Regions from separate parts of the Piscinibacter sp. PDB5-1 genome, predicted to be linked through region 2. Evidence: predicted binding sites of a transcription regulator. Region 2 holds the regulator's gene; the other holds the start of a gene.
The links. The regulator FliA, encoded in region 2, starts transcription of late flagellar genes. The targets are predictions, from matches to a motif close to CTAAAGTTTNNNNNNNNNNNGCCGNTA.
Positions count from the first base shown of each region.

Region 1: the regulator FliA is predicted to act here: its motif matches at 3,264-3,290, upstream of AC1KAT_RS13005 (tandem-95 repeat protein).

Region 1 is NZ_JBWVZL010000003.1:21,313-37,259, forward strand. Features, by position in the region: gene AC1KAT_RS13005 (tandem-95 repeat protein) at 1-3,025, opposite strand, end outside; gene AC1KAT_RS13010 (sensor domain-containing diguanylate cyclase) at 3,614-5,428, shown strand; gene AC1KAT_RS13015 (sensor domain-containing diguanylate cyclase) at 5,581-7,500, shown strand; gene AC1KAT_RS13020 (HlyD family type I secretion periplasmic adaptor subunit) at 7,564-8,946, opposite strand; gene AC1KAT_RS13025 (type I secretion system permease/ATPase) at 8,957-11,164, opposite strand; gene AC1KAT_RS13030 (NUDIX hydrolase) at 11,167-11,712, opposite strand; gene AC1KAT_RS13035 (fumarylacetoacetate hydrolase family protein) at 11,850-12,572, shown strand; gene maiA (maleylacetoacetate isomerase) at 12,605-13,243, shown strand; gene pgeF (peptidoglycan editing factor PgeF) at 13,303-14,019, shown strand; gene AC1KAT_RS13050 (hypothetical protein) at 13,948-14,259, opposite strand; gene phaC (class I poly(R)-hydroxyalkanoic acid synthase) at 14,343-15,947, shown strand, end outside.
Region 2 is NZ_JBWVZL010000002.1:464,410-480,356, reverse strand. Features, by position in the region: gene flhA (flagellar biosynthesis protein FlhA) at 1-1,400, shown strand, start outside; gene AC1KAT_RS09540 (hypothetical protein) at 1,441-2,265, opposite strand; gene AC1KAT_RS09535 (hypothetical protein) at 2,400-2,795, opposite strand; gene flhF (flagellar biosynthesis GTPase FlhF) at 3,327-5,015, shown strand; gene AC1KAT_RS09525 (MinD/ParA family ATP-binding protein) at 5,078-5,860, shown strand; gene AC1KAT_RS09520 (RNA polymerase sigma factor FliA) at 5,881-6,594, shown strand; gene AC1KAT_RS09515 (methyl-accepting chemotaxis protein) at 6,623-7,990, shown strand; gene AC1KAT_RS09510 (hypothetical protein) at 8,031-8,723, opposite strand; gene AC1KAT_RS09505 (SIMPL domain-containing protein) at 8,734-9,390, opposite strand; gene AC1KAT_RS09500 (LysR substrate-binding domain-containing protein) at 9,446-10,303, opposite strand; gene AC1KAT_RS09495 (DUF6506 family protein) at 10,402-10,707, shown strand; gene AC1KAT_RS09490 (class I SAM-dependent methyltransferase) at 10,795-11,562, shown strand; gene AC1KAT_RS09485 (hypothetical protein) at 11,581-11,982, opposite strand; gene flgM (flagellar biosynthesis anti-sigma factor FlgM) at 12,064-12,381, opposite strand; gene flgA (flagellar basal body P-ring formation chaperone FlgA) at 12,497-13,240, opposite strand; gene flgB (flagellar basal body rod protein FlgB) at 13,418-13,834, shown strand; gene flgC (flagellar basal body rod protein FlgC) at 13,859-14,266, shown strand; gene AC1KAT_RS09460 (flagellar hook assembly protein FlgD) at 14,286-14,960, shown strand; gene flgE (flagellar hook protein FlgE) at 15,017-15,947, shown strand, end outside.

The sequences.
Region 1 (15,947 bases), on a different contig from region 2:
CGTTGAAGTTGGCATTCGGTGTGAAGGTGAAAGTGCCATCGGCGTTGAACACCAGCGAGCCGTTGGTCGGGCCGGAGCCAGCGACCAGCGAGAAGACGTTGCCGCCGTCACCTGAGAGGGTGTCGTTGCCAGCGACGGTGCCGACGAAGGGTGTGTCCTCGGTTGCATTGACCGTGTCGGCCACAGCAGCCGGCACGTCGTTCACGGACGCGACGTTGATGCTGACCGTGGCGGTCGAGGTGCTGCCGTCGGCATCGGTCAGCGAGTACTGGAAGCTGTCTGCCCCATTGAAATTGGCATTGGGCGTGAAGGTGAAAGTGCCATCGGCGTTGAAGACGATGGATCCGTTGGCCGGGCCGGAGCCGGCGACCAGCGAGAAGACGTTGCCGCCGTCGCCCGAGAGGGTGTCGTTGCCAGCGACGGTGCCGACGAAGGGCGTGTCTTCCGTGGCATTGACGGTGTCGGCCACGGCAGCCGGCACGTCGTTCACAGAAGCCACGTTGATCGCAACGGTGGCCGTCGAGGTGCTGCCGTCGGCATCGGTCAGCGAGTACTGGAAGCTGTCTGCCCCATTGAAATTGGCGTTCGGGGTGAAGGTGAAGGTGCCGTCGGCGTTGAACACCAACGAGCCGTTGGCGGGGCCGGAGCCGGCGACCAAGGAGAAGACGTTGCCACCGTCACCCGAGAGGGTGTCGTTGCCAGCGACGGTGCCGACGAAGGGTGTGTCTTCCACCGCAGCGATGGTGTCGGCCACAGCGGTCGGCACGTCGTTGACTGAAGCGACGTTGATGCTGACCGTGGCAGTCGAGGTGCTGCCGTCCGCATCGGTCAGCGAGTAGCTGAAGCTGTCCGCGCCGTTGAAGTTGGCATTCGGCGTGAAGGTGAACGTGCCGTCGGCATTGAACACCAGCGAGCCATGGGCCGGACCCGAGCCAGCGACCAACGCGAAGACGTTGCCGCCATCACCCGACAGCGAATCGTTCGCCGCCACGGTGCCGACGAAGGGGGTGTCTTCGACGGCGTTGACGGTGTCGGCCACGGCGGCGGGCACGTCGTTGACGGCGGCCACGTGGAGGGTCAGGCGGTTGGGCGCGAGGTCGAAGGCGCCGGCGCTGTCTTGCACGCTGAACGTGAAGTTGGCGTAGGGCGCGCCGTTGCCGTTGATGGCAGGCACGAACACCAGCGAGCCGCTGGCGATGTCTGCGGCGCTGACCACCTGGCCGGCGGCCACGGGCGTCCCGTTGAGCAGCAGGCTGCCGGCAGCGGGCAGGCTGTCGATGCGCACGGCCTGCAGGGTCTGGCCGGCGTCGCTGTCATTGAAGCCGAGGTCGGCGGTGGTGACGGTGTAGCTGCCGTCTTCGAGCAGCGTGCGCGTGGTGTCGGCCCCGGTGGGCGGCACGTTGGGCTGCACGTTGACGGTGACGGTCGCGGTGTCGCTCGCGCCGCTCGGGTCGGTGACGGTGTAGGTGATGCTCACCGGGCCCGAGACGCCAGGGGTCGGCGTGAAGACGAGTTGGCCGCCCGGGGTGAGGCTCACGCTGCCCTGGCTGGGGTCGGCCAGCGTGGGGCTGCTGACGGTGAGGGTGTCGCCATCGGCGTCGCGGTCGTTGGCGCGCACGTCGAGGGTGACGGGCGTGTTGAAGGGCGTCGAGGCCACGTCGTCGCCGGCCACGGGGGCGTCGTTCACCGGGGTGACGGTGATGTCGAGCGGCGCGGTGCGCGAGGCGGTGCCGTCGGTAACGGTGTAGGTGGCGGTCGGCACGGGGCCGTTGAAGTTCGGCGCGGGCGTGAAGGTGTAGCTGCCATCGCCGCGGATCACGAGCGTGCCCACGCCGGGCACGGTGGCGGTGGCGCCGGGCGCGAAGCTGCCGGGCACGCCGGCGACGGTGAACTGGCTGACCGTGAGCACGGTGCCGGCATCGATGTCGCTGTCGTTGGCGAGCACGTTGCCGCTGGCCACGCCGTCCTCGGCAACGGTTGCGGTGTCGGCCACCGCCACGGGGGCGTCGTTGACCGGCAGCACGGTGACGGGCAGCGTGACGGGCGTGGACACCGCGCCTTCGTTGTCGGTCACGGTGAAGGTGATGGCCGTGTTGCCGTTGAAGTTGGGCGCGGGCACGAAGACGAGGCTGGCAGCGTCGCTCGGGCTCAGCGGCGTGCCGGCGGTCACCGGCGTGCTGCCGTCGGCAAGGTAAAGCGTGCCGTTCGAGGGCAGGGTGGTCACGGTGACGCTGGTGACGGTGCCGTCCACGTCGGTGCCTTGCAGGCGCACGGGCAGGGGGGTGTCTTCGTCGCCGCGGATGACGACGTGGCTGCCCACGGGCAGGTCGTTCACCGGGGTGATCGACACGGCCACCGAGCCGGGCGTCGAATTGCCGCCCCGGTCGTCGGTGACGACGAAGCCGATGCTCGTGTTGCCGACAAAGTCGGCCGGCGGCTGAAAGCGCAGGTCTGCGGCTTGCGCGGGTGTCAGCGCCTGGCCGACGACGACTGGCGTGGTGCCATCCGCCAGAAAGAGCTGGCCGCCCGGGGGCAGCGACGTGACGGTGACGCTGACGACACGGCCGTCGGGGTCGTTGCCGGCCAGCGAGATGGGCAGGGCCGTGTCTTCGGGGCCGAAGATGCTGCCGGGCGTGGCCGTGGGCAGGTCGTTCGGGGTGCGCTGCAGCTCGGGCGCGCGGGTGTCAGTTTCTTGCGAGCGCTGGGCGCCTGCCGTGTTGTCGGTCGAAAGGCCGGCCGGCGACACCGCCTCGGCGATGCGGCCCACGCGCAGCCCGGGGGTGAGGCCACCGCCGTCACCGGCGGCCAGGCCGGCGGCTGGCGCGACGTCGGGGGTGGGGCGGTCCAACTCGGCGATCACCCGGTCCACCTCGGCGGCGGCGGGGGCCTGGGCGACGCGGGTTTCGCCTTGCGGCTCGGTGGTCAGCTGAACGATGCCGTCCTGCGTCGTCAGGATGACGTCGCCCTTCTGCACGAAGTCACCGATCTTCAGCGGGCGTTGCTGACCGCTTGCGGTGCGCAGCATCGCCGATCCCCAGAGGCCTGTAACAGTCCCGGCGATGGTTTGAACGATGGTGGGCATGGAAAAACCTCGCTGTAACGGCTGCGCAGATGCGGGCGAGCATACCGGAGGGGTGCCCTCCTAAGGCGCCGAGAAGCGGGCAAAACCGTGATCAGATTCACCGCTTTTGCCAGGGAAAACGCCGATAAGGCGGTGGTCGGAAGCTGAGGCCTGGTTCTGGTCGACAGAGGTCTGTATTCGGTATCGGCACGCCCCCTGCAGACTTGAGGTTTGTGTCTTGTGTAATCAAATGTGTGTGCGTCACAAGACAACTTCGACACGCCGGGTCATCAAATCCCAAAGATGCACGCTTGCGCCGGCCAAATGCCCGTCACGTGTCACGAGTGCGTCGCCGCTTGGTCAACAATGCGAGTCACTTTGCGATCGATGCCCGCTGACGACGGGTCGAGCCCGCCCTTTGCCTTGACACGTGACGTGATCCCTTCTGCCCCCCGCCTGCACTGGCCCGCTCCTGCCTGGCGGTGGCTCGCTTGTCTGCTGTTCATATTGGGTGTCGGGTGGCAGGGGGCTGCGCAGGCGGCTCGCGACACGTTGGAGCTGCCGACCGGGGCCAGTTCGGTGCGCGTGGCCGGTGTCATCGACTATTTCGTCGAACTTCCCGACGCCGCGCCCCTGACTGCCGAGCAGGCGGCCACGTCCGACCGGTGGATGCGCTACTCGGGGCGGCAGGTCAACCTGTCGCGCCAGTTTCGCCCGGCATGGCTGCGCTTCAAGGTCGAAAACAAGGCAGACAGCCAGGCCTGGCTGCTGTCGGTGCCGTACCCGCTCATCGACGACTTGCAGTTCCACCAGCTCGACCCCGCCAGCGGTCGCATCGTCGCGAGCACCGCTTCGGGCATGGTGGCCCCGGCCCACAACAAGGGCAACGACACGGCGTATGTGTTCCCGCTGCGCCTGGCCAAGGGCGAGTCGGCGACGGTGCTGATCCGAGTGTCGAGCACGCAAGCCATCATCCTGCCCATGACTGTGTGGGAGCGCGACGCCTACCAGGCCGACCGCCACGTGCACAACTTCGTGATGGGGCTGCTGTTCGGCGTCTTGGCGATCATGCTGATCTACAACGCCAGCCTCTACGTCTTCACCCGCGACAGCAGCTACCTGGCCTACAGCCTCTACCTCGTCGCTGCGACGCTGTATGAGCTGGCGCTCACCGGGTACGGTGCCTTGTACCTGTGGGGCGATTACCGCTGGATGACCCTGCGCGGCTACGAGCTGACCGCCTGCTTGGCCTTCTTGTCGGCGACGGTGTTCTTCCGCGTCTTTCTCGACCTGCGCAACTGCAGGATCCGCCATCTGGTCTGGCTGAACAACGGCTTCGTCGCTTGCTGGGTGCTGGCCACGGTGCTGACGCTGGTGCAGCAATCGCCTTGGGTGTCGCTCAGCATCGCGCTGATCGGTCTGCTGGGCGGGATCGTGGCGGTTTATTCGTCGGTTTACCGGATGTTCCAGGGCAGCATCTCGGCGCGCTACTTCGCCATCGCGTGGTCGGCATTGCTGTTTGGCACGATGGTCTACATCCTGTCGCTGTTTGGCGTGATCGAAGGCAACTGGCTCACCGATTACGGCCAGCACCTGGGCTTCGTGATCGAGATCATGCTGCTCTCGCTGGCCCTGGCCGACCGCATCAAGCGCGACCGCGCTGCCCGCGACCGCGCCCAGGCCGAAACGCTGGCCCTGACGCACAAGGTGCAGCGCGAGCGTGAAGAGAAGATTCGCGCGCAAGAGCAGGCCATCGAGATCCAGACGCAAGCGAAGGAAGAGCTGGAGCTTCGCGTGCTCGATCGCACCGCCGAGCTCGAGCGCGCGATGAAGAACCTCGAAATCGCCAACGTCGAACTGGCCAAGCTGAGCGTGACGGACGCGCTCACCAAGGTGCACAACCGCCGCTATTTCGACGAAGTGCTCAAGCGCGAGCACGACCGGTCGGCGCGCACCCACGTGCCCCTTGCGCTGCTGCTGGTGGACATCGACCACTTCAAGAAGATCAACGACACCTGCGGCCACCTCGCCGGTGACGAGTGCCTGCGGCTTGTGGCGGCCACGCTCGCGTCCACGGTGGGGCGCTCGACCGACCTCGTGGCCCGTTATGGCGGCGAGGAGTTCGCGCTGGTGCTGCCGGCGACCAACGCCGAGCAGGCTGGCGAGGTGGGTGAACGGGTGCGCGAAGCCATCGAAGGCATCCAGTTCATCTACCGGGGCAAGCGCGTGCCTATCAGCGTGAGCCTGGGCGTGGTGGCCAAGGTGGTTCAGCCCCAGCAGACCGTGGTCGATTTCATCGCCGAGGCCGATGCCGCGCTCTACCGCGCCAAGGACACGGGCCGAAACCGCGTGGTGCTCGCCGCCTGAGCGAGCGGGCGTCCGGCGGGCGACTGCCGAGAGGCAATCCCCAACACATCTGCGGGAAAGCTTGCACCTCGTTGCGCGCGTGATGCGACAGAATGGGTCGCACATCCGGCGATGCCCATCCGGGCCCGTCGCCTCTTAGCTCTCCACATCTGATGCCCAAGCTGCGTTCGTGGGGCGGTTTGTTCTTCGCATGGCTGTTGGTGATCGCCGGAGCGGTTTCGCCGGTACATGCAGCCCCGCCCGCACCCGTGGTGCTCGGCGACTTCGACACCACCGTGCCCGTGATCGGCGGCGTCGACTACCTCATCGAAGACGCCGACCAGCCGCTGACGCGCGAGCAGGTGCTGGCGCCCGACATGGCCTCACGTTGGCAGCGTTATGCAGGGCGCCACGTGAACCTGGTGCTGCAACGCCGACCGGTGTGGTTTCGCTTCGAGCTTCAGAACAGGTCGTCGCGCAGCGGCTGGCTGCTGAACCTCAACTCACCGCTGCTCGAAGACGTGTCAATGGAGCAGTCCGACCCGGCCACGGGCGGCTGGCTGCCCACCCAGCGATCCGGCACCGAGGTGCCGGCCGACCAAAAGCTGTTCAAGCACCCCGAGCCGGTGTTCGAGTTGGCGCTGGTCGCGCGCCAGACCACGACGGTGCTGCTGCGTGTGCACACCGAATCGAGCTTTGTCATGCCGATGACGGTGTGGGCGCCCTCGGCCTTCGACGCCCACCGCTTCGACAATGGCGTGGCGATGGGCGTGCTGTTCGGCATCCTCGCGGTGATGCTGCTCTACAACGCGAGCCTGTTCGCGTTCACGCGAGACCGCAGCTACTTCGTCTACAGCCTGTACCTGCTGTCGATCGTGCTCTACGAGTTGTCGGTCACCGGCATGGGGCCGCTGTACCTGTGGCCCGACACGCGCTGGGCATTGAACCTGGGCTATGAACTCTTCGGCTCGCTCAGCTTTCTGCTGGCTACGGTGTTCTTCCGGCAGTTCCTGAACCTGCGCAGCATCGCCCCGACCCACCTGCGGCTCATCAACACCGCGCTCATCTCGTACTGGGTCGCCACCACAGCACTGATCTTCGTCTGGCGCAGCGAGGCGCTTTTCTACACCGCCGGGCTGGCCGGTCTGTTGAGTGGGGCGCTGGCCATCTATTCGTCGGCCGTGCTGATCTTCCTGGGGGTGCGCTCGGCGCGCTACTTCGCGATTGCCTGGCTGGCCATCGTCCTGGGCACCACGGCCTCGCTCTTGGCGGTGTATGGCGCGATCGAAAGCAACTGGCTCAGCGTCAATGGCCAGCACATCGGTTTCGTGATCGAGATGGTGCTGCTGTCGATCGCTCTGGCCGACCGCATCCGCCACGAGCGCGAACAGCGCGAACGGGCACAGCGCGAGTCGTTCGGTCTCTCGCTGGCCGTGCAGCGCGAGCGCGAGGAAAAGATCAAGGCACAAGAAGAAGTCATCGAAATGCAGGGCCGCGCCAGAGAGGAGCTTGAAAAGCGCGTGCTTGACCGCACGGCCCAGGTCGAACGTGCAATGAACGACCTCGAGCTTGCCAACGTCGAGCTGGCCAAGCTCAGCGTGACGGACTCGCTCACCCGCGTGCACAACCGCCGCTACTTCGACGAGGTGCTCAAGCGCGAGCACGAGCGCTCGGCCCGCGCCAGCGTGCCGCTGGCTTTGCTGCTGGCTGACCTCGACCACTTCAAGGTGATCAACGACACTTTTGGCCACCTCGCCGGCGACGAATGCCTGCGCCGCGTGGCCGCGGTGCTGCGCCAGGTGGTGGGCCGTTCGACCGACCTCATCGCCCGTTACGGCGGCGAAGAGTTCGCGCTCGTGCTGCCTGGCACCGGCCCCGAACAGGCCAGCGAAGTGGCCGAGCGCGTGCGAGCGGCGGTGGCTGGCATCGAGCTCATGAGCGGCAACCAGCGCGTGCCGCTGAGCATCAGCATCGGGTTGGCGGCCAAGGTGGCGCACCCGGGTGAGTCGGTGGCCGACTTCATCGGCGAGGCCGATGCGGCGCTTTACCGTGCCAAGAACGCCGGGCGCAACCGGGTAGCGATGGCGGCTTGAGGACGGGCGCGCCGGGTCGCCATTTGGCGGTGCGCCACGCCGTGATGGCGGGCGTCGGGCTCGTCAGCGCTCGCGCAGCGCGTAGGCCTTGGCCTTCAGCAGCGGCTTCAGCAGGTACGACAGCACCGTCTTGCGGCCGGTGAGTACGTCCACCTCGGCGGTCATGCCGGGGATGATCGGCAGCTTCTCGCTGAAATTCGAGCGGGTCGTCTTGACCCGAACCAGGTAGAACGCGTTGCCGCGCTCATCGACCACCGTGTCGGGGCTGATGTTCTCGACCACCGCGTCGAGCCCGCCGTAGATCGAGAAGTCGTAAGCGGTGAACTTCACCATGGCGGGCTGGCCGGGGCGGATGAACGCGATGTCTTTCGGCAGCATGCGTGCTTCGAGCACCAGCACGTCGTCGAGCGGCACGATTTCGACGATGTCCTTGCCCGGTTGCACCACGCCGCCCACCGTGTTGGCCAGCAGCCGCTGCACGCGGCCACGCACCGGTGACGTCACCTGTGACTTGTTGACGCGGTCGGCCAGGGCCACAGCGCCTTCGTTCAGCGCGTTCAGCTTGCCCACCACCTCGGCCAGCTCGCGGCGTGCTTCGTTGCGGAAGGTCAGCTCGGTCTCTTGGCTCTTGCGTTGCGCCTCGCCGATGGCCGCTTGCACGCGCGCGATCTGTGCCGTCGATTGTTCGGAGTCGCCGCGGCTGCGCGAGACCTCGCGTTCCAACCGCAAGATTTCGACCTCGGACACCGCGCCGCTGGCCAGCAGCGGGCGGGTCTTGTTCAGCTCTTGCTGCGCCGAGTCGAGCGCCCGCTCGGCTGCCGCCTTGCGCGAGCGCATCTCGGCCAGCTCTTGCTGGCGTTGCGCCAGCTGCTGGCTGTTGATGGACAGCATCGTGGCCAGCTCGTTGCGCTTGGCCTCGTAAAGCTGCTGCTCGCCGAGCACGATGCGCGCTTCTTCGGGGTCGCCCGTGCTGGTGGGCGGCACGAAGGGCGAGCCGTCCGACAGCGCGGTCAGCCGCGCCTGGCGCGCCCGCAGCGCAAAGCCTTGGGCCGCGCTCTCACGCACGCCGGACGTGGCCCGGGTTTCGTCGATGCGCAGCAGCACCTGGCCGGCCTCGACCACCTGGCCCTCTTGCACATGGATGCTCGCAACCACGCCGCCGTCGAGCGACTGCACGACCTGCAACTGCCGCGACGGGATCACCTTGCCTTCGCCGCGCGTCACTTCGTCGACATGCGCAAGTGCGGCCCACAGCAACAGCAGCGCGACGATCACCACGGCGGCCCGCACGATGGTCTGTGCACGCTGCGTTCGGCTGCGCGACATCACGGCGTCGGCTTCGAGCTCGAAGCTGCGAAAGCCCGTGCGCTGCGGGTCGTCGGGTGAGGGCGGCGGCTCTGACTTGAGCAGCTCGCGGATGCGGCCGAGGGCGGTGCGAAGGCTCATGGTCAGGCTTTCATGCGGCCCGCGCGATGCGCCCGCTCTGCAGCGCTTCCATGATGCGGTCGCGCGGGCCGTCGGCCACGATCTTGCCGCCGTCCACCACGATCACGCGGGTGACCATCGCCAAGAGCGAGGTGCGGTGCGTCACCAGCACCACCGTCTTGTTGTGCGCGAAGTGGCCGATGCTCTGCGTGATCTGCGCTTCGGTCGAGAAGTCCATCGCGCTGGTGGGTTCGTCGAGCAGCAGCATGGGGGCGTTGTGCAGCACCGCGCGTGCGATGCCGATGCCCTGGCGCTGGCCGCCCGAGAGCGACTCGCCGCGCTCGCCGACCGGCATGTCGAAGCCGCGCGGGTGGCGGTTGATGAAATGCGTCATGCCGGCGAGCTCGGCCGCGGCGACCACCGCCGAGTCGTCGGCGTAGGGCAGGCCGAAGGTGATGTTGTCGCGCAGCGTGCCGTAGAAGAGCGTCACGTCTTGCGACACGTAGCCCACGTTGCGGCGCACGTCGGCCGGGTCGAGCTGGCGCAGGTCGATGCCGTCGAGCAGCACCGCGCCCTCGGTCGGCTGGTACAGCCCCATGATGAGCCGCTGGATGGTCGACTTGCCCGAGCCCACGCGGCCGATCAGGGCCACGCGCTCGCCAGCGGTGATCTTGAAGCTCAGGCCTTCGAGCGCCGAGTCTTGCCGGTTGGGGTAGCTGAACTTGACGTTGCGGAACTCGATGTCGCCCTTGAGCTGCGGGCGCTGGACGAAGTTTTCGCCGACCGGCCGCTCGACCGGGTTGGCCATGATCTTGTTGAGCGACTCCATGGCCGTGCGGGCGCCCTGGTACTGCATCAGCAGGCCGACGATCTGCCCGGCCGGGGCCAGCGCGCGGCCGGCCAGCATGCTGGCGGCGATCAATGCGCCCATGGTCAGCTCGCGTTCGGCGATCAGGTAGACGCCGATGATCACGATGGTGACGGTGACGCCCTGGCTCAGCCAGCCCGTGCCGTAGCTCGCCGACGAGGTCAACTGGCGCATGCGCACGTTGATGCGCGCGAGAAAGGCGTTGGCGCGTTCCCACTTGGCCTGCACCACGCTTTCGGCGCCGAGCGACTTGATGGTCTCGATGCCCGTCAGGCTTTCGATCAGCGTCGCGTTGCGCTGCGCCGCCGCCTGGTAGGTGGTTTGCGACAGCGCATGCAAGCGGCTTTGCAGCACCCAGCCCAGCGAAAGAATGGCCACGAAGGCCACCACCACCGGCACCGCGAGCCACGGCGAGATCCACGCCAGCACGACCATGAAGAGCAGCGCGAAGGGCAGGTCGATCAGCGCAGTGACCGTGCCCGAGGCGATGAAGTCGCGCACCTGCTCGAAACCACGCAAGTTCGACGCGAACGAGCCCACCGACTCGGGCCGGGCTTCGAGCCGCATGCCCAGCACCTTTTCCATCAGCGTGGCCGAGATCTGCACGTCGATGCGCGCGCTGGCCTCGTCCACGAAGCGGCTGCGCAAGAGGCGCATGAAGAGGTCGCCGCACATGATGAGCAGCACGCCGATGGCCAGCGTCCACAGCGTTTCGACCGCGTTGTTGGGCACCACGCGGTCGTAGACGTTCATCGAGAACATCGGAAAGGCGATGGCGAACAGGTTGATCAGCAGCGCGGCCCACAGCACGTCGCGGTAGACGAAGCGCTGTTCGAGCACGGCGCTCCAGAACCAGTGCCGCTGCTTGACCTGCCGGACCTCGGGCGTGCGCGCATCGAAGCGGAAATGCGGGCGCACGAAGAGCACGATGCCGGCGAAGCGCGCGTCGAGGTCGGCGCGCTGCAGTTGCACCGAGCCCTGGCCGGTTTCGGGCAGCAGCACGCGGGCACTGCCGTCGTCGGCAAAGCCCAGCAACACGCAGGCGTTGTTGTCTTTCAGGATCAGGATCGCCGGCAGCGCAGCCGCGTCGATGCCGTCGAGCGTCAGCCGCTGCAGCTTGGCCGACATGCCGGCCCGGCCGGCGGCGCGCTGGGCCAGTTCGAGCGTGAGCTTGCCTTTGCCGAACTGGGTGCCGTCTTGGCCGAGCGGCAGGCCGGCCGACAGCGAGGCGCGCGACGCGCTCTGGCCGTGCAGCCGGCAGACCTCGACCAGGCAGTCGAGCAGCGGGTCGGGATGGATCAGGTCTTCGCGGAGGCGAACGGCCGCTGCCGGCGGCAGGGTGGAAGAGGGCGGAACACCGGGATCGCTCATCGTCAGCTGATATCGGCGCAGTGCACGCCGAATTGACCCCGTCGGCGGTCGTCGAAATATCGCACCAGGGTTTCCTTCACGGTGCGAAAGGCCAGTTCGTCCCAGGGGATGTCTTCTTCGCGGAAGAGCTGCGCCTCGATGGTCTCGGGGCCGGGGGCGAAGTCGGTGTCGCGCAGCCGGGCGCGGTAGAAGAGGTGGACCTGCCCGACCTTCACCACGTTGAGCACGGTGTACAGGCCTTCGAGGTCGATGCGGGCGCCGGCCTCTTCTTCGGTCTCGCGGACCGCGCCTTGCTCGGTCGTCTCACCCAGTTCCATGAAGCCGGCGGGCAGCGTCCACAGGCCGAAGCGCGGCTCGATATTGCGGCGGCACAGCAGCACACGGTCGTTCCAGATGGGCAAGGTGCCCACGACGTTGAGCGGGTTTTCGTAGTGCACCGTGCCGCAGCTGAGGCAGGTGGCGCGCTCGCGGTTGTCGTCGGCGGGCACCGCGTACTGAGTGGCCGAGCCACAGGCTTTGCAGTGTCGGATGCTGCGCACTTGAAACATGGCGGGCAGTGTAGGGCAGGGCACGCACGCGCAAGGCCTGGCAAACGCGGATGACTGTTGGGTTGTCGCGGCAATTGCTCGGCCGCATGCCGCTTGCGTGGCATCATCGCCCGAGGCCTGTTCAACCGCATCCGCCCATGAGTCATGTCTTGCCGCTGCCGCCCGTTCCCGTGGTTCCCGTCGCGGGGGGCGCACCGGGCGAGACCTTTCCCGTGCACCGCATCTACTGCGTCGGGCGCAACTACGCCGACCATGCCATCGAGATGGGCGGCACCGGCCGCGAGGCCCCCTTCTTCTTCATGAAGCCCGGCGACGCCGTCGTGCCGGTGGCCGAGGGCCAGACCGGCAAGGTGGGTTTCCCAAGCCTCACCAAAGACCTGCACCACGAGGTCGAACTCGTGGTTGCCATCGGCAAGGGCGGGCGCGACATCCGCGCCGCGCAGGCCATGGACCACGTCTGGGGCTACGCCGTCGGGCTCGACCTGACCCGGCGCGACCTGCAGGCCGCCGCCAAGAAAGAGGGCCGGCCCTGGTGCATCGCCAAGGGCTTCGACCAGTCGGCGCCGGTCAGCCCCATCCGCCCCGCCAACCAGTGCTACCTGAATGCCGCCACGGCCATCACGCTGGGCGTCAACGGCGCCCCCCGCCAGGGCAGCGTGCTGGGCAAGATGATCTGGAGCGTGCCCGAGATCATCGAGCACCTCTCGACCGCCTGGGACTTGCAACCGGGCGACCTGATCTTCACCGGCACCCCCGAGGGCGTGGCGCGCGTGCTCATCGGGGACGTGCTGCGCGCGCGCATCGACGGCGTGGGCACCCTGGCCATCGAGCTGGTCGAACGCGAGCCCTTCGCGGGCTGAGCCGCCACCCCCCGAGCCTTCTGAGGGATTGCATGGAGCTTTACAGCTACTTCCGTTCGTCGGCCTCGTTCCGCGTGCGCATCGCGCTGGCCTTGAAGGGCCTGGCGGCCGACTACCACCCGGTGCACCTGCTCAAGAGCGAGCAGCTCAAGCCGCCGTTCAGCGAGATGTCGGCGGCGCGCCTCGTGCCCGCGCTGAAAGACGGTGACACATGGCTGACGCAGTCGATGGCGATCATCGAATACCTCGACGAGACGCACCCTGAGCCGCCCCTGCTGCCGGGTGACGCGATCGGCCGGGCGCGTGTGCGCTCGCTGGCGCTCGACATCGCCTGCGAGATCCACCCGCTGAACAACCTGCGCGTGCTGCGCTACCTGGTGAACGACTTGAAGGTGTCCGAAGACGACAAGGACCGCTGGTACCGCCACTGGGTCGAAAGCGGGCTCGACACCGTCGAACGTCGCCTGGCGGGCGACCCGAAGACCGGCCGCTTCTGCCATGGCGACGCGCCGACGCTGGCCGACGTGTTTCTCGTGCCGCAGGTCTTCAACGCGCAGCGCATGAACTGCCGGCTCGACCACGTGCCGACCGTGATGCGCGTGTTCGACGCCTGCATGCAGCTCGACGCCTTTCGCGCGACCCAACCTTCGGCCTGTCCCGACGCCACCTGATGAGCCTGCCCGAGAGCTGGTTGAGACCGGACTGGTCGGTGCCCGGCGTGGGGGCCGCGATGAGCACGCGGCAGGGCGGCGTGAGCGCGGCCCCGTGGGACAGCCTCAACCTCGGCACCGCCGTCGGCGACGACCCGCAGGCCGTGGCCGAAAACCGCCGCCGTTTCGCACAAGGCCTGGGGGGCGCCCCTGTGTTCATGCGCCAGGTGCATGGCACACGCGTGCTGCAACTGACCAAAGCCCACGCCGAAGCCGGGGCGCCGGTCGAAGAGGCCGACGCCTGCATCACGACTGAACCGCAGCTGGCGTGCACGGTCCAAGTGGCCGATTGCCTGCCCGTGCTCTTTGCCGTCGCCGATGGTCGTGCGGTCGGCGCGGCACATGCCGGCTGGCGCGGTCTGGCCGGCGGCGTGCTCGAAGCCACGGTGCAAGCGCTGTGCGAGCAAGCCGGCTGCGAGCCACATCAGATCCACGCCTGGCTTGGAGCTTGCATTGGCCCCGATACCTTCGAAACAGGAGAGGACGTGCTCAAAGCCTTCGATGCCGATCCCAAGGCGGATGTCGCTGACGCGCATCCGCACTTTCGGCCCACCGGGCGACCGGGCAAGTGGTGTGCGAACCTGCCCGCGCTGGCCCGTGCAAGGCTCTCGTCAGCGGGCTTGCGCCAAATCAGTGGTGGCGCGTGGTGCACCGTGCAGGATCGCTCACGGTTCTTTTCGTTCCGGCGCGACGGCGTCACCGGCCGCATGGCCGCTGCCGTGTGGCGCGGCGTCTGACGCGCTGGCCGATGGCGCAGAAGCTGCTGCGGAGGCTTCAGCCCATGCCGTCGCTTCGGCTGCACGGCGCGCACGCCGACGCATCGGCGTGCCCAGCAGGTAGAGCAGGATGGACAGCGGCAACACGCCATACAGCACGAACGTCACGACCGCGCCCAGCACGCTGCCCTGGGGGCTCGTGGCCTCGACCAGCGACATCATCAGCACCACATACATCCAGGCAATTGCGACAAGGTACATAGCGAGTTCAGGAGGACAATGCGGCCACTTCAGGGTCGCGTGAAGAGAGTTCGGTTCCCGCATTGCAAACGCAGCAAGAACACATGAAGAACACCCCGCATTTTCCGCATGACCTCGCACACGGTTCGGCTGTGTCGTCCGGTGCCGCCCAGGCCTTTGGCGAAAACGTTGCGCAGGCCCTCAAGGCGGCTGCCGATTTGAGCCTGCCGCTGGCCGACCTGAGCGCCTTGCAGGCCGACTACATGCAGCAAGCCACCGCGCTGTGGAACCGCTGCGCGGCCGCCGCCGGCGAGGCCGGTGCCCAGGCTGCCGCTGCGCCAGGGCCCATTGGCGACAAGCGCTTCGCGTCGCCCGAGTGGCAGCAGAACCCGATGACCGCGTTCGCCGCGCAGCTGTACCTGCTGAACGCCCGCACGCTGACCGAAATGGCCGAGCGCGTGCAAGGCGACGAAAAGACCCGCCAACGCCTGCGCTTCGCCGTACAGCAATGGGTGGCGGCCGCGGCACCGAGCAACTACCTCGCGTTCAACCCTGAAGCCCTCAAGCTCGCGCTCGACACCAAGGGCGAAAGCCTCATGCAGGGTGTGTCGCACATGTGGGAAGACCTGCAGCAGGGCCACATCGCGCAGACGGACGAGCGTGTGTTCGAGGTCGGCAAGAACGTCGCCTGCACCGAGGGCAGCGTGGTGTTCGAGAACCACCTGTTCCAGCTGATCGAATACAAGCCGCGTACGCCCAAGGTCTACGCGCGGCCCTTGTTGATGGTGCCGCCGTGCATCAACAAGTTCTACATCCTCGACCTGCAGCCCAACAACTCGCTGATCAAGTACACGGTCGAGCAGGGCCACCGCGTCTTCGTGATGAGCTGGCGCAATGCCGACGAGAGCATGGCCAAGCTCGGGTGGGACGACTACATCGAAGACGGCGCCATCCGCGCCATCACGGCGGTGCAAGACATCAGCGGCGCCGAGACGATCAACACGCTGGGCTTTTGCATCGGCGGCACCATCCTCGCCTCGGCGCTGTCGGTGCTGAAGGCGCGTGGCGAAAACCCGGCGCAGAGCATGACGCTGCTGACGTCGTTCCTCGACTTCACGCACACCGGCATCCTCGACATCTTCGTGGACGAAGCCTCGGTGCAGCTGCGCGAAATGACGCTCGGCCCTGACAGCCCGGCCGGCGGCGGCGTGCTCAAGGGGCAAGAGCTGGCCTCGACCTTCAGCGCGCTGCGCCCCAACGACCTGGTCTGGAACTACGTCGTCGGCAACTACCTGAAGGGCGCCACGCCGCCGCCTTTCGACCTGCTCTACTGGAACAGCGACAGCACCAACCTGCCCGGGCCCATGTACTGCTGGTACCTGCGCCACACCTACCTCGAGAACAACCTCATCAAGCCGGGCAAGCTGACCGTGTGCGGCCAGCCGCTCGACCTGCGCACGCTGAACCTGCCGACTTACGTGTACGGCTCGCGCGAGGACCACATCGTCCCCTGGGACGCGGCCTACCGCAACACGCAGGCGCTCAAGGGCAGCCGGGGAAAGATCCGCTTCGTGATGGGCGCCTCGGGCCACATCGCCGGCGTCATCAACCCGCCGGCCGCCAACAAGCGCAGCCACTTCATCGCCGACATGCTGCCGTCCACCGCCGACGCTTGGCTTGAACAGGCCGTTGAATATCCGGGCAGCTGG
Region 2 (15,947 bases):
CCCAGCACGGGCTGTCGGCCGGGCAGGCGGCCGACAGCTACATCCTGCTGGCTATCGGCGATGCGCTGGTCGCCCAGGTGCCGGCGCTGCTGATCTCGGTGGCGGCGGCGATGGTCGTGTCGCGTGTCGGCAAAGAGCGCGACGTGGGCACGCAGATCTCGGCGCAGGTGTTCAGCTCGCCGCGCGTGCTGGCCATCACGGCGGGCGTGATCGGCTTGCTGGGTGTCATTCCGGGCATGCCGCACCTGGTCTTCCTGCTGATTGCGGGCGGCCTCGGCTACGCGGCGTGGTGGATGAACGAGCGCAACAAGCGCGCCAAGGATGTGCGCCCCACGCCGGCCCCGCTGGCCGAACCCAACGCCGAAGCGAGCTGGGACGACCTCGTGCCGGTCGACACGCTGGGCCTCGAAGTCGGCTACCGCCTGATTGCGCTGGTGGACAAGGCCAAGCAGGGCGACCTGCTGCAACGCATCAAGGGCGTGCGGCGCAAGTTCGCGCAAGACGTGGGCTTCCTGCCGCCGCCGGTGCACATCCGCGACAACCTCGAATTGAAGCCCAGCATGTACCGCCTGACGCTGCGCGGCGCGGTGGTGGGCGAGGGCGAGGCCTTCCCCGGCATGCTGCTGGCGATCAACCCGGGCGGTGCCACGACCAACCTGATCGGCACCAAGACCACCGACCCCGCCTTCGGCCTGCCGGCGGTGTGGATCGAAGAACGCCAGCGCGAGGCGGCGCAGATGAACGGCTTCACGGTCGTCGATTGCTCGACCGTGATCGCCACGCACCTGTCGCACCTGATGCAACTGCACGCGAACAAACTGCTCGGCCGTGTCGAGGTGCAGCAGCTGGTCGATCACGTGACCAAGCTTGCGCCGAAGATGATCGAAGACGTGGTGCCCAAGATGGTCAGCATCCCGGCGCTGCAGAAGGTGCTGCAACTGCTGCTCGAAGAGGGCGTTCACGTGCGAGACATGCGCAGCATCGTCGAAGCGCTGGCCGAGCATTCATCGACCGTCACCGACCCCAGCGAGCTGGCGCGGCGCATCCGCATCCACATCGCGCCGGCCATCGTGCAGCAGATCTACGGCCCGGTGCGCGAGCTGGAAGTCATCGCGCTCGAACCCGAGCTGGAGCGCATCGTCACGCAGGCGCTCAACTCGCCGCACGGCGCGGCGCTCGACCCGGGCGTGGCCGACACGCTGGCGCGCAGCGCGGCCGAATCGGCCAAGCGCCAAGAAGACATGGGCCACCCGGCCTGCCTCTTGGTGCCCGACATGATCCGCGCGCCGATGGCCCGCCTGCTCAAGCGCGCCGCGCCGCGCCTGCGGGTGCTGGCGCACAGCGAAATTCCCGAGACGCACTCGATCCGCATCGGCTCGATCATCGGCGCCGCCGGCTGACCCCGGGCGCCGCGTCGGGGCTGACGCGGCGGACCGGGCATCAGGGCAAGGTGAGGTCGGGAACGGGCTCGTCGGCGAACTGACGGCCCGCCCAGACCGAGCGCTGACCCGCACGCCACGCGCCGGTCTTGCGGTCGAACTGCATGAAGCGCACCTGGCGCCCGGTGCGCAGGCCGACCAGGTCGGAGTCGAGGGCGAACACCTCCTCGGTGCCCTCGGGCACGGCCAGCTCCGCTCCGTCGGTGAACTGGCACTGCGCCATGCCGGCCTTGTCGCGCACGAGATGCGCCACGCGCACGCGGTCGCGCTCGACGAACGCGAAGCCGCCCCACTGGCTGAAGCCGTAGACCTTGCTTCGCAAAGCCTCGGGGCAGCGCACGGGCAGATCCCGGTTGCTGTCCGGGTCCGCCGGTAGGCGCACGCGGAAGTGCGTGCCGTCGAAATACGCCACATCGCTTTCGGTGGACGAGTTGTTGCCCACCACGAGCCGCTGCGCGTCCACCGGCGGGTCGATCCGGTAGACATGCGAGGGCTTTTCTTCGCCGGCTTCATCGAAGAAGCGAACCCGCCCGTCTTTCGTCACCACAGTGGTCGTGCGCAGGTTGCCGAGCACACGCACGGTGTCGGGCGGCAGCTTCAAATGCGGCTGCGGCGAGCAATCGACCCATGCGGTCTTGCCGTCTTCGCGGCGCAGGTTGAAACACAGCAGTTCACTGCCGCGCCACCAGCCGACGCTGCTGCCATGCAGTGGCACCAGGCTCTCTTCGGGCGGCGACGCGGCTGCATGCAGCGCGGCGAAGACAAGCAGGCCAGCCCATGCTCGCGGCAGGTTGGCATGTGGGCGGGTCGCGGTGGTGGCGCGCATGTGGGGCCTCGGGGTTGTCTGCGTTGAAGGGCCGCAGATGCTAGGCCCTGTTCACGTGAAAAAAAGAGGGCACCCGCGCCCGCCGCCTCGCGCCCGCTGCAGAGTCCAGCGGGGGGCGCATGCCGCCGTGCACTTCAGTTCGGCCCGGTGGGTGGGGCCGTCCCGTCGGGGCCGGCTGCGGCCTCGGTTTCCTCGCTGACGAAGTGGGGCGCGGACTGGCCCGGCAGCGGGTAGACGTCGGCCCCATAGGCAGGCCCCTTCATCACGCGCACGATCACGCAGCCGAAGGCGAGCACCAGCACAAAGGTCCAGTAAAAGCCGACCAGGCCGAGCAGCATGTAGTCCCAGCGCTGCACCAGCCGGTCGTCGGCGGCGTCCACGCCGGCCGGTACCGCCCAGTGCAGGGCGAGCGCGACCAACGCGGGCAGCAGCGTGCCCCACAGCCACAGGGCAGGCAGGCGCCGCCAAAGGCGATCTTCAAGCCCGGGCGGGTAGCGGACGGAGCCGCTCAGCTTGCGAAAAGGGTTCATGTGCTGAAGGCGTCGAATTCGAGGCAAGGGCGCCGGAGCGCGCGATGAAATGGCAGCAAGCGGTGTTCCCGAAGCGCTGCGCCAGCCCGCCACCGTAGGGCATCGGCGCGTGGCGTGGCTTGTGCTGTGTCATCCGGCCGCGCAACCGCGCGGCCTGTGCTGCGAACTGCACGCTCACTTGCGCGGCGCGGCCGGTGCCACCTGGTGCTGCGGAGGCCGACCGGGACCCGCCCGCGGCCGACGGCGCCAGCCGCCGATCGCGCCATCGCCACGGCGCGCCGGAAAAGCGCCGCTTCCACCCCGTTCCTTCGGCTCAAGTCTGCGCGGCCGGCCGGAACAATCGCTCCTGTCTCTTGATACCCCTGGCCCCATGCACCCGCTCAACCCCCGAAGCTGCCGCGCACCTCGGCACGAATCAACCCAAATGAAGGCGTTTCTCGCACTTCATTGCGCGACCGTCGGGGCGGCCGGGAACACACACTTCATGCAGTCGTCCGCCCTTTGCGTCGGCTCGATCTTCTGGAGCATCCGATGAACGTCAAACGCTTTACCGCGCGCACCTCGCGCGACGCCCTGACCCTGGTCCGCCAGGCGTTCGGCGAAGACGCCGTCGTGCTCTCGACCAAACCCTGCCCCGAAGGCGTCGAAGTGCTGGCCATGGCGCCAGAGAGCGTGCAGCAGATCGAGCGCCTGTCGGCGTCGTCGATTGCCGGCGCCGCTGCGCGGCCTTCGGCCCCGAGCCAGCCCGCCGCACCGGCTCGCCCGGCGGCCCGCGCCCCGGCCAAGCCCACTGCACGCCAAGCGGCCGCCCCGCAAGCCGCGGCGCCCGCGGCCGACGAGGTGAGCGACGACGTGGCGCGCCTGTCCATGAGCACGCTGTCGTTCCAGGACTATGTGCGCGAGCGCATGCTCAAGCGCCGTCAGGCGGCGATGCGTGCCGAGCAGCAACACCTGGAACCCACGTTCGCCGAAACGCAGCAGCCCGAAGACCTGCCCAGCGCGCTCGAACAGCGCTTGGCTGCCCGCAGCGCCGAACAAGGCCACAAGCCCGCGCTGAGCGTGGTGCCCCCCCCGGCCGTGGCGCGTCGCCAAGCCCATGCCGCGCCGCCCCAGCCCATGCTGCGCGAGCCGCCGGTGCTGCGCGAAGAAGTGCGCACCGCCGAGCCCCTCGGCGCGGCCACCCCGGTGCACGCGCCGGTGCAATCGATGCCTTCGCTGGCCGACGCGCCGCTCGCCGCCAACCTGGCCTCGGCCCGCCGCGACCAGCAAGACATGATGAACGAGCTGCGCTCGATGAAGGGCCTGATCGAAGACCGATTCGGCGCGCTCGCCTTCATGGAAAAGATGCAGCGCAACCCCGCGCAGGCACAGATGACGCAAAAGCTGCTCGACGCCGGCTTCTCGCCCGCGCTGATCCGCAAGCTGGCCGAAAGCCTGCCCGCCGATGTGCCTGACGAAGGCGCTTGGTCGGCCAGCGTGCTCGAGCGCAACCTCATCACCTGCGAGGGCGAGTTGGCCCTCGAGGACCAGGGCGGCGTGTTCGCACTGATCGGCTCGACCGGCGTCGGCAAGACCACCACCACCGCCAAGATCGCCGCCGCCTTCGCGGCCAAGCACGGCGCGGGCAACCTCGGGCTCATCACGCTCGACGCCTACCGCGTGGCCGCGCACGAACAACTGCGCGCCTATGGCCGCATCCTCGGCGTGCCGGTGCACACCGCCCATGACCGCGCCTCGCTCGAAGACCTGCTGGAGCTGCTGTCGGCCAAGAAGATGGTGTTGATCGACACCGCCGGCATGGCGCAGCGCGACACCCGCACCCGCGAGCTGCTCGACATGCTGGCGCACCGCTCGATCCACAAGCTGCTGGTCGTCAACGCCGCGCAGCAGGGCGAGACCATCGAAGACGTGCTCGTCTCGTACCGCGCCGCCGCCTGCCGTGGCATCGTGCTGTCGAAGATGGACGAAGCAGTGAAGCTCGGCCCCGCCCTCGACGCGGTGATTCGCCACCGCCTGAAGGTCGTCGGCGTGGCCAACGGCCAGCGCGTGCCCGAAGACTGGCACCGCCTGTCGGCCCACGCGCTGGTGCACCGCGCGCTGCGCGCCAACACCGGCCCCGCCTACCGCATGGACAGCATCGACGTGAACCTCGTGTTCACGGCCCGCCACCCGGTGCCGCGCGCCCAGCCGCGCGGTGGGGTGTCGTCGCTGCACATCTGACCCGAACACCGACGTTCACGCCGACCGCTTCCCGCCACGCTCGACCTTCGCATCGACGCTTCATGTACGAAGACTTCCAATCATCGTTTCCGGCCGACCAGGCCGACGGCCTGCGCCGCATGTTCGCCCACGCCCGCACGCGCTTCGTGCCGGTGGTGGCGAACCCGAACATGGCCTTCGGCGGCGTGATGCTCGAACGCCTGTGCACCGCCTTCGGTGAGCTCGGCGCGCACGTGTTGGTGGTCGATGCGGCCGACCGCTCGCCCGCGCCGGCCGAGATCGCGCAGATCGACCTGTCCGAATGCATCGAGGCCTTGTCGCCGCAGGTGAGCTACCTCGCCGCCCGGGGCCTGCCGATCCGCCACGTCAACGCGCAGGGCTCGACGTCGGCCTTCCTGCAAGCCGTGGCCGACGCTGCGCCGCACGCCGACGTGGTGCTGGTGCACGCCAACGAGTCGGACCTGTGCCGCCTGTTCATGCGCAGCGAGGCCCGCCCGCTGCTGCTGGCCGACGACCGGCCCGCCAGCGTGACCCATGCTTACGCCGCCATGAAGCTGCTGACGCAACGCGCCGGCCTCGTGGTGTACGACCTGCTGCTGTGCGCCGCGCCGAGCTCGCCGCGCGCCGAGCGCATCGCGATTCAACTGGCCACTTGCGCCGACGACTTCCTGGGCGTCGTGCTGCGCAACTGGCTGCATGTGGACCCGGCGTCCAACGCACGCGATGCGGCCCCCGCCGCGCTGCGTGCCTGGGCGCGCGAGACCCTGCAACCCGATCACGGCCCGATGGGTTCGGCGGCCCTGCCGCTGGCGCAGACAGGCAGCCTGTACCGCCAGGCGCACTGAAGAGATTTCTGGAGCTGACCATGTACACAGCCAAAGGCCAACTCGACATGAACTCGATGCTCAAGCAGTACAGCCCGCTGGTGCGGCGGCTTGCGCATCAGATGATTGCGAAGCTGCCGGCCAACGTCGAGATCGACGACCTGATCCAGGTCGGCATGATCGGGCTGACCGATGCGCTCTCGCGCTTCGACAAGGAGCAGGGGGTGCAGTTCGAGACCTTCGCCACCCAGCGCATCCGCGGCGCCATGCTCGACGAGCTGCGCGGCAACGACTACCTCTCGCGCGGCACCCGCAAGCAGCAGCGCAGCATCGAGTCGGCCGTGCACAAGCTCGAACAAAAGCTCGGCCGTGCGCCGGCCGAGAGCGAGATCGCCCGCGAGATGGGCGTGAGCCTCACCGAATACCAGGAGCTGCTCGGCAAGGTGCGTGGCACCCAGCTCGTGTACCTCGAAGACATGTCAGGCGACGAGGGCGACAGCGACTTCCTCGACCGCCACGTCACCGACGAAGGTGCGAACCCGCTCGCCCAACTGTCGGACCAGCGCATGCGCGAAGCGCTTGTCGAAGGTATCAAGACGCTGCCCGAGCGCGAGCAGTACGTGATGAGCATGTACTACGAGCACGACATGAACCTGAAAGAGATCGCCGCCGTGCTGAAGGTCACCGAGTCGCGGGTGTGCCAGCTGCACAGCCAGTCGATCGCCCGCCTGCGCGTCAAGCTGCGCGAGTGGTAAGCAGCGCGCGAGTGCGTCCGGTGGTGCGATGTTCAAGCTGTTGAAGCGGTCCCAGGCCGTGGTGGCTGCCCCCGTGGCGGCCGAAAAGAAAGAAGAGTCTTCTGCGCAGGCCGCTGGCGACCTGCGCGAAGCGGTCCGCTCGATCGGCCAGCAGGCCTCGACCATGGGGCGCGAAGCGGCCGAGGTGCGCGGTGTCATCGACGACACGCGCAAGAACTCCGAGCGGCAGGCGCAGGCCGTGTCTGACCTCGGCGCGCAACTCAAAGATGTCAACGCCGCGCAAGACGCGATCAGCAGCGTCAACAGCGCCAGCCTGGAAGCCATGTCGCGCGCACGCCGTGCCGTCGAAGACGTCGGCACCGAGGTGTCGGGCATCGTGGACTCGCTGCGCGCCGTGGCCGATGCAGCGACCGAAATCACGCAGATTGCGCTGCAAACGCGGCTCGTGGCCTTCAACGCCTCGGTCGAGGCCAAGCGTGCCGGCGAGGCCGGCCGCGGCTTCGGGGTCGTGGCCGAAGCCGTGCGCGACCTGGCCTCGAAGGTCGAGGGGTCGTCCAAGGCCATCATGGGCACGGTGAAAGAACTCGACAGCCGCATCGAGGCCCTGGCCCGCGAGATTTCTTCGCAAGGCGGTGCCAAGGCGGGGCAGGGCGCGTTCCATCGCGCGCTGGGCGAGGTCGAGGACGGTGTGTCGAGCATCACCGCCGCCGCCGAGAAGAGCCGCGCCATTTGCGCCGGCCTGGACGCGCAGATGTCGTCCATCGAAGCCGAGATGCACGAGACGAGCCGCTCGCTCGACGTGGCCCTCACGCGCAGCGAATCCTTCCTGACCGTCTCGGAGCACCTCATCGAACTGGTGGCGCATTGCGGCATCGAGACCGAAGACACGCCGTTCATCCGCGCGGCCATCGAGGCGGCAGGCCAGATTGCGCAGCTGCTCGAAGACGCATTGCGCACGGGCACCATCTCAGAGGCTGAACTCTTCGACGAGGCCTACCAGCCCATCCCCAACACCAACCCGGCGCAGCACACGACGCGCTTCGTGCCGCTGGCCGACCGGCTCTTTCCGCAGGTGCAAGAGCGTGTGCTCGGTTTCGACAAGCAGGTGGTCTTCTGCATTGCGGTGGACCGCAACGGCTATGTCGCCACGCACAACCAGATCTACTGCAACCCACAGCGCGGCGACCTGGTTTGGGACACGGCCAACAGCCGCTACCGCCGCATCTTCAACGACCGCACCGGCCTCGCCTCGGCCCGCAACACGCGGCCCTTCCTGCTGCAGACCTACCGTCGCGACATGGGCGGCGGCAAGTTCGTGCTGCTGAAAGAAGCCGCCGCGCCCATCACGGTGAATGGCCGCCACTGGGGCGGCTTGCGGGTGGCGTTCAAGTTCTGAGCGCGCGGGCGCTCGCCGGGTGAAGCCGTTCGCCCGGTCGCTACCAGCGCGAGAACGGCACCGCGCCCGGCGGGCAACGCGGCGCATAGCTCAGCGTCACGCGGGGGTTGCCCTTGGCGGCGGCAAAGTCGCGGTCGAAGCCGCATTCCGACAGAAAGTCGCGCAGCGGCGCCAGGGCGTTCTGCCGGCAATACCTCTTTTGATCCACCCGCAGCAGGCATGCGCCTTTCGGCGGCACCGGCGGGTGCTGCGGGTCGAGCGCCGCAAGGCGCGCCAGCATCTTGTCGAACACATCGGGCGCTTGGCCCGCAGGCCCGCCGGGCATCCAGAAACTGCGCTGCCCCGAGACCTGGCTGAACACCAGCAGGCGGTCGCCCACGCGCCCGGGGTCGCCCGCGTAGTTGCAGTTCATGTGGTCGTCGCTCAAGGGCGTGACGATCGGCGCTAGCGCGTACGAAGGGTCGCCCTTCAAGACCCGCAGCGTCTTCATCGTCAGGGTGTGCTTGCGGCCCCGGGGGATCTTTTCGACGTCGAGCCGGGCGACTTCGAGCAAGGCGACGTGCGTGAAGCGCGCAAAGGCGTCCACCGCTTCTTCGTCGAGCGGCGGTTGCTCGTAGTTCGCCGGTCGCCACGGCGGCTGGCAGGCGAAGGCCGGGCCGGCGAGCGCCAGCGTCACCGCCAGGGCGGCCCACGGGCGGGTCGGAAAACCTGTCACGACGCTCAGGGCAGGCATCGGTCGGCGATCAGTACGTGGAAGCGCGGTCGAGATAGAACGTGGCTTCGATGCGCGCCGACACCGGGATCACGCCCGGCTCGATCGCCGCGCCATCGTGGCCCGCGGTGGCCAGTGCCCGTGCGCCTTGCATGGGGTCGTCGCCCTGCATCGCCACCACCGAGTACACGCGCCCGAGGCGCACGTTGAACTGCCGCGCGATGGACGCGGCCTTCTGCTTGGCGTCGTCGATGGCCTTGGCCATGCACGACTGCTCGGCCACGGTGCGGTCACTCAGGCGAGCGGTGACGTGCAGCAGGCGGTCCACCGGCACGGCGAGCAGGCGTTCGGCCAGTGCGTCGAAGGCCCGCGGGTTGCGCAGCTTCAGTTCGACATGGCGCTCGGCTTCGTGGCCGGCGTCGCGGGTCTCGCCGTCGCGGTGTTCGCGGTGCGGGCCGACCGTGAGGTTCGAGGCGCGCACGTCGCGCGGGTCGAGGTCGAACTCGCGGGTGATGTCGATCACACGGGCGGTGCGGGCGTCCACGTCGGCCTTGGCGAGCACGGCCGTGTCGGCCACATGGGTGAGCCAGACGCTGAACTCGATCAGGTCGGGTTCGTATTCGAGCGTGGCTTCGCCGATCACGGTGACGTGTTCGGTGCTGGGCGAGCTGGACTGGCGGCTGTTCATGCGGGTCTCCCTCCGGTTGTTTTTGATTCGCCGTGCAATGTACAAGCCTCGCGCGTCAGATGGCCGCGCACGCCAAGGCCGCAGCCGAGGGGTTGCCAGGCAGCCAGCGATGCACCTGCACGCGCAAGGCCAGGCCCTTGGGCGCATCGACCACCACCACCCCGGCGGGCGCGCGGCGCGCCAGGTTGTCTTGCAGCAGGGCCAGCCCGACGCCGGCTTCGACCAGCCCGAGCGCCACCGAGGGGTCGGCCGCCTCGGCCACCACCCGGGGCGTGAAGCCCGCTTGCCGGCACGCGGCCAGCCACTCGTCGCGCCCGAGCGGCGACACGCTGGCCGGCAGCGTGATGAAGCCTTCGCCGTCGAGCATGGCCGCGCTGGGCCGCTGCCGGGCCAGCGCATGCCCGGCAGGCACGGCCAGGCGCACGGCCTCGTCGGCCAGCAGGGCGCTGCGCAGGCCAGAGCCTTTGGGGGCGGCGCTGTGGGCGAAGCCGAGGTCGATCTCGCCGGCCTGCAGCGCGGCCAGTTGTTCGGCCGAACGCAGGTTGCGCAACTCGATGCGGGTGTCGGGCATCGCCTGCCGCACGGCCTGCAGCGCCGCTTTCAGCACGCCGCAGTGCACAGCGCTTTCGACGAAGCCGATCACCAGCGGCGGCACTTGGCCCCGGGCTTCGTCTTCGAGCCGCCGGGCGTGGTCGAGCAGGCTGCGCGCACGGTCGAGAAACGCGTGCCCCAACGGCGTCAGCTTGAGCCGTTGGCGCGAGCGTGCGAAGAGCGCGACGCCCAGCCGCGCTTCGAGCGCGAGGATCTGCCGGCTCAGCGGCGACTGCGACAGGTGCAGCCGCTCGGCCGCGCGGGCGATGCTTTCGGTTTCGGCCACGGCGACGAAGTAGTGCAGTTGCTGAAGATCGAGCATCAGACCTCCAATGCAATAAGTCTGACGAATTCAGACGTAGACGATCTTATGTGATCGCCTCAGCATGCCGGGCATTTCCACTTCCCACAGGGCTGCACATGGCACTCACCCGATTCGGCTTCATCGTCACCGGCGCCGGGCTCGACGCGCGCACGCACCGGCAGGTGATGGCGTCCGAGGGCTTTCAGATGATTGCGGTCGGCATCTCGCAGCCGGCCGATGCGCTGCCGGTGGCGCGCCGCCTGGTCGAAGACGACGGCATTCAGCTGCTGGAGTTGTGCGGTGGCTTCGGCCCGGTGTGGACGGCGCGGGTGCTCGAGGCCATCGCCCATCGCGTGCCGGTCGGCGCGGTGGCCTACGGGCCCGAGGCCATCGACGCGATGCATGCGCTGTTCAAGCGCTGACGCGCTTTCATGCGCGGCCCACGGGCCGAAGCGGCGCACAAAGGCGCGCGGGCATACTGGCCGCCCACTCGACCGACCCGCACGCACTTGCTGATCTGGCCTCTTCCTGCCTTGCTGACCTGGGCTGCTGCCTGGGCCTTGTTCATGGGGCTGCGCAGTGCCGGTGTCGCGCCATGGTTGGCGCTGGTGCTGCCCACGCTGCTGGGCGCGGTGCTGTCGGTGCTGGGCAGCACGCGCTGGCGGCGGGTGTTCATCGCGCTGGGCTTTCCGCTGTCGGCGCTGGCCTCGGGTTTGGCGGGCGCGCTGCCCGCCTGGGCCTGGCTGCTGCCGCTGGCGGTGCTGCTGGCGCTGTACCCGGTGCACGCGTGGCGCGATGCGCCGGTCTTCCCGACCCCCCGGGGCGCGCTGCGCGGCCTGGACCAACTGCTGCCTTTGCCTCCCGGCGCACGCATCGTGGACGCCGGTTGCGGCCTGGGCGACGGCTTGCGCGAGTTGCGTGCCGTGTACCCCGACGCCCGCCTCGACGGCTGGGAGTGGAGCTGGCCGCTCACGCTGCTGTGCCGCGGGCGCTGCCGGCTGCAGGGGCTGCGCGCCGAGGTGCGCCGGGCCGACATCTGGCGCGCCGACTGGTCGGGACACGACCTCGTCTACCTCTTCCAGCGGCCCGAGAGCATGCCGCGTGCGCTTGAAAAGGCCGACGCTGAGATGAAGCCGGGCAGTTGGCTCGCGAGCCTGGAGTTCGAGGCCACCGGCGCGCAGGCTCAGGCCGTGCACCGTTGCCCGGACGGGCGCTCGGTGTGGCTGTATCAGCTGCCGCTGAAAAAGCGAAAGGCCCCGCAGGGCCTCGTTCGCTGAAGCGGGACGCGCCGAAATTCAGGCTTGAATCGCCCCACCGCGCAGGCCGCCGCGCTCGGCGGTGCCCAGGGCCGAGTAGATGCCGGCCTTGTTGTCGCGCGGCATCAGCACGTCGATGGCGCGGTCGAGGGCGGCGGTGGCGCGGGCCAGCGATTCACGCTGGGCGGCGACCTGGCCGCCGGCGTTCATCAGGCGTTGGCGCAGCGGCGAGGGCACCGGGCCCTTGCGTGCAGCGTGCGTGAACTGATCGACCGCATGCGCGAGCGCACGGTGCAGTTCGGTGGCATGGGTGTCGATGGCGGCGACGTCGCGCGTGCGCAGGGCGTCGCCGAGTGCGGCCAGGTGGGTCTCAACCGCCGCGAGCGTGGTCTCCAGTTCCGGCGTGAGCGCGGGCGTCGGTGTGGCGGGAGACTGCTGCATGAGGAACCAAATAAGTGCAGGGCAAAGGGGCCAAGAAGGGGCACGGGCCGGGCGGCCGGTGAGAGCCGCCCGCGCGGGTCGTCAATGCGAGACCTTGCCCAGCGCTTCTTTGGCGTTGGCGATCAGCCGGTCGGCAATGGCTTCGGCGTTGATCTCGAACTTGCCGTCGGCGATGGCTTGCGTGATGCGTGCCACCTTGTCGGCGTCGAATTCAGCGTTCGAGCCTTCCAGCAAGCTGGTGGCCGTGCTCGACAGGGCGACCTGCGCGCTGGCTTCAAGCGCGCCGGCGTCGGCCGGGGTCGAGGGGGCACCGGGCGTCTTGGCGGCTTCGCCCGCGCCAACTCGGCCGGGTTGGGCCGGGGCGATCGCGGGTTTGTCTGCGGGGTTACCGACTTTCATGATGGACTCCTACGCCCGGGTGAAGCACCTGGGCCTGCAACATGGACGGTGTATCGGCCCGCCCGGCCGAAGACTTTAGAACTTTTTGAGTTGGCGTCTGTTACCGGGTCTGTTCTCACAGCGCGATCTCCACCAAGCGTTCTCCGACCGGCCGGCCGATCACCACACGCCCACTTTCGAGTCGGACGCGAGCCTGCTGGCCCTCGACACCGGAAGTGATCGCTTGGCCACCGCTGGCGATGGCGAAACCCGCGCCCACCGCGCGAATGCGCACCACCTCGCCGGCGGCGAACCACTGGCGCACTTTCAGGTGCATCTCGCGCAGGCCCTCACCCGCAAGCACGGGCCGGGCCAGGGTGCGGCCGACCGGCGGTTCGTCATCGCCCGCCAGTGCGGCGCTCGATTCCGCCGCCAGGTCGATTTCGGCGCGGCGTAGGTCGTCTTGAGCGATCACATGGCCCGCAGGCAGCGCACTGCGCGTCACCCAGGCCGGGCCGAACACGCGCACCGTGGCGGGCAGCGACACATTCCAGCGCTTGGCGCCTTCGGTGCAGCGCAGGCCCACGCGGGTCTTGCCCCAGGGCTTGCTGCCGAAGGGCAGGTAGGGCTGCAGCTGCGCGCAGGCGGCCAAGCGCAGGCGAGGGTCGAGTTGGCCGATTTCGATCACCAGCTTGTGGCCCTCGGCCGCACCGCTGGTGTGCAAGAAGGCACGCAGTTGTTCGGCGGTGGTGACATTCATCACGAACGCATCGGCCGGCGCCGGCTGGGCGAGTGCGAAAGGGGCGCACAGCAACCACGCGGCCAGCGCCGCCAGCAGCGTGAGGCCACTTGAAAGCCGGGTGAATAAAGACTTGTCCACGCTGCCACTGTAGAGAGACATGCCCGAGCGGCAGGCTTTGAATTGACGCGCAAACGCGCCGCTATTCCCCCTAATGTTTTCGAGGGTGCTCAACACAATCCTTCACATCGCCCCATCAGGTCATGCGACCGCGGGGCCCCCGGCAGCGATGCCGACCGATGGAGAGGGATTGCCATCATGTTGAACCGATTGACCCAGACGCTCGACTTCCACGGTGAGGCGCTCAAGCTGCGCTCGGAACGCCAGCGCCTGATCGCCAGCAACATCGCCAATGCCGACACGCCGGGCTACATCGCCCGCGACATGGACTTCACCAAGGCGCTGCAAGAAGCCACCGGTGCGATGGCCCCGCACGCGGCGCTGAAGGCCACGGCCTCGGGCCACATCCCGACCGCGGGCGGCATCGGCGGTGCGCGTGCCGAGCCGAACCTGCTGTATTCGTCGGCCAGCCAGACCAACCTCGACGGCAACTCGGTGGACATGGACCGCGAGCGCGCCGCCTTCGCCGACAACACCGTGCGCTTCGAAGCGACGCTGCGCTTCATCAACGGCAACGTGCGCACGATGCTCGACGCCATCAAGGGCGCGCAGTAAGCGCAGCGCTGAAGGAGCCAATCCATGTCGATGTTCAACGTCTTCAACGTCTCTGGCAGCGCGATCAGCGCGCAGTCGCAGCGGCTCAACGTGGTCGCCTCGAACCTGGCCAACGCCGACACCGTGGCCGGCCCCGACGGCCAGGCCTACAAGGCGCGGCAAGTCACCTTCCAGACGCAGCTCATGGGCGCGGTGGGCGCGGCCGGCGTCACGGTCAGCAACATCAGCGAAAGCCAGACCCCGGGCCGCCGCGTGCACGACCCCAAGCACCCGCAGGCCGACGCCGAGGGCTACGTCACCTTCAGCAACGTCAACGCGGTGGAAGAGATGGTCAACATGATCTCGGCCTCGCGCTCGTACCAGAACAACATCGAAGTCATGAACACGGCCAAGAGCCTGTTGCTCAAGACCTTGCAGATGGGCCAGGGCTGAGTCGCCCTAAGGAACCGCTATGACCACCATCAACAACAGCACGCTGGACAGCATCAACGGCACCAACCTCGCCGGCGGCAAGACGACCACCGCCAACGACGCCGCCTCGGCCGACCGCTTTCTCAAGCTGCTCGTCGCGCAAGTGCAGAACCAGGACCCGCTGAATCCGATGGACAACGCGCAGGTCACCAGCCAGATGGCGCAGATCAACACCGTGACCGGCATCGAAAAGCTCAATACCACGGTGGGCGGTCTGTCGTCGCAGTTCATGCAACTGCAAGCGCTGCAAGGCGCGTCGCTGGTGGGCCACGACGTGGTGGTGCCCGGCGACCGCCTGGCGTTCATCGCCGCCACCGACACGGTGCCTGCCACCGCCACTGGCGGCTTCGAGCTCAGCTCGGCCGCGGACAACGTGACGGTCGAAATCCTGAGCGCCTCGGGCCAGCTGGTGGACACCGTGCAACTGGGCGCCGCCGGTGAAGGCCTGCACGGCTTTGCGTGGCCGTCGGGCAGCCACGCCGCCGACAGCGGCATGAAGTTTCGCGTGATCGCCACGCGCGGCAGCGTGAAGTCGGACGTGACCGAGCTGGTGCGCGACACCGTCAAGGCCGTCAGCACCAAGGGCAACACGCTCAACCTCGAACTCGCCGGCATGGGCACCGTGGCTTACGCAGACGTTCGCTCGTTCAACTGACGCCGCAGACGTTCGTTCACCGACACCTCGCAAACTGATTCACTGAGGACAACCCCATGAGCTTCCAACAAGGTCTTTCCGGTCTCAACGCCACGGCCAAGAACCTCGACGTCATCGGCAACAACGTCGCCAACTCGAACACCTTCGGGGCCAAGGCCTCGCGCGCCGAGTTCGCCGACATGTACGCCAACGCGATGAACGGCACCGGCGCGAGCGCAGTGGGCATCGGCGTGACGGTGGCGGCGGTGGCGCAGCAGTTCTCGCAGGGCAACATCACCACCACGGCCAACTCGCTCGACCTCGCCATCAACGGCGCGGGCTTCTTCCAGGTGAGCGACGGCACCAACCCGACCATGTACACCCGCAACGGCCAGTTCAAGCTGGACCGCGAGGGCTACCTCATCAACAACCAGCTGCAGCAGCTGATGGGCTACACGGCCGATGCGCAGGGCGTCATCCAGCCCGGTCAGGCCGTGCCGCTGCGCCTGCCCACCGCCGGCATCGAGCCCAATGCGACCACCGAGGTCAACATGGAACTGAACCTCGATTCGCGCGCGCAGGTCACCTTGCCGACCTCCGGTCCGCAGATCGACTTCAACGACCCGACCACGTACAACAACGCCACGTCGGTGACGGTGTACGACCAGCGGGGCCAGAACGTGGCGCTGACTTACTACTTCCAGAAGTCGGCCACCGACGAGTGGAACGTCTACATCGCAGCCAACGGCCAGTCGATCCTCGATGACGGCGGCACGCCGCCGATCCCGCAGCCGGTGGTCGCGGGCATGACCTTCGACGACACCGGGGCCGCGCCCACCGCGCCGGTCTTCCCGATGACCTTCACCGTGCCTGCGAGCACCGTGGTCCCGCTCGAAATCGCCGACATCGAACTCGACTTCTCGACCGCCACGCAATACGGCGCCGGCTTCGGCGTGACCGACCTGTCGCAGGACGGCTATGCGCCGGGCCAGCTGTCGGGCCTGGTGG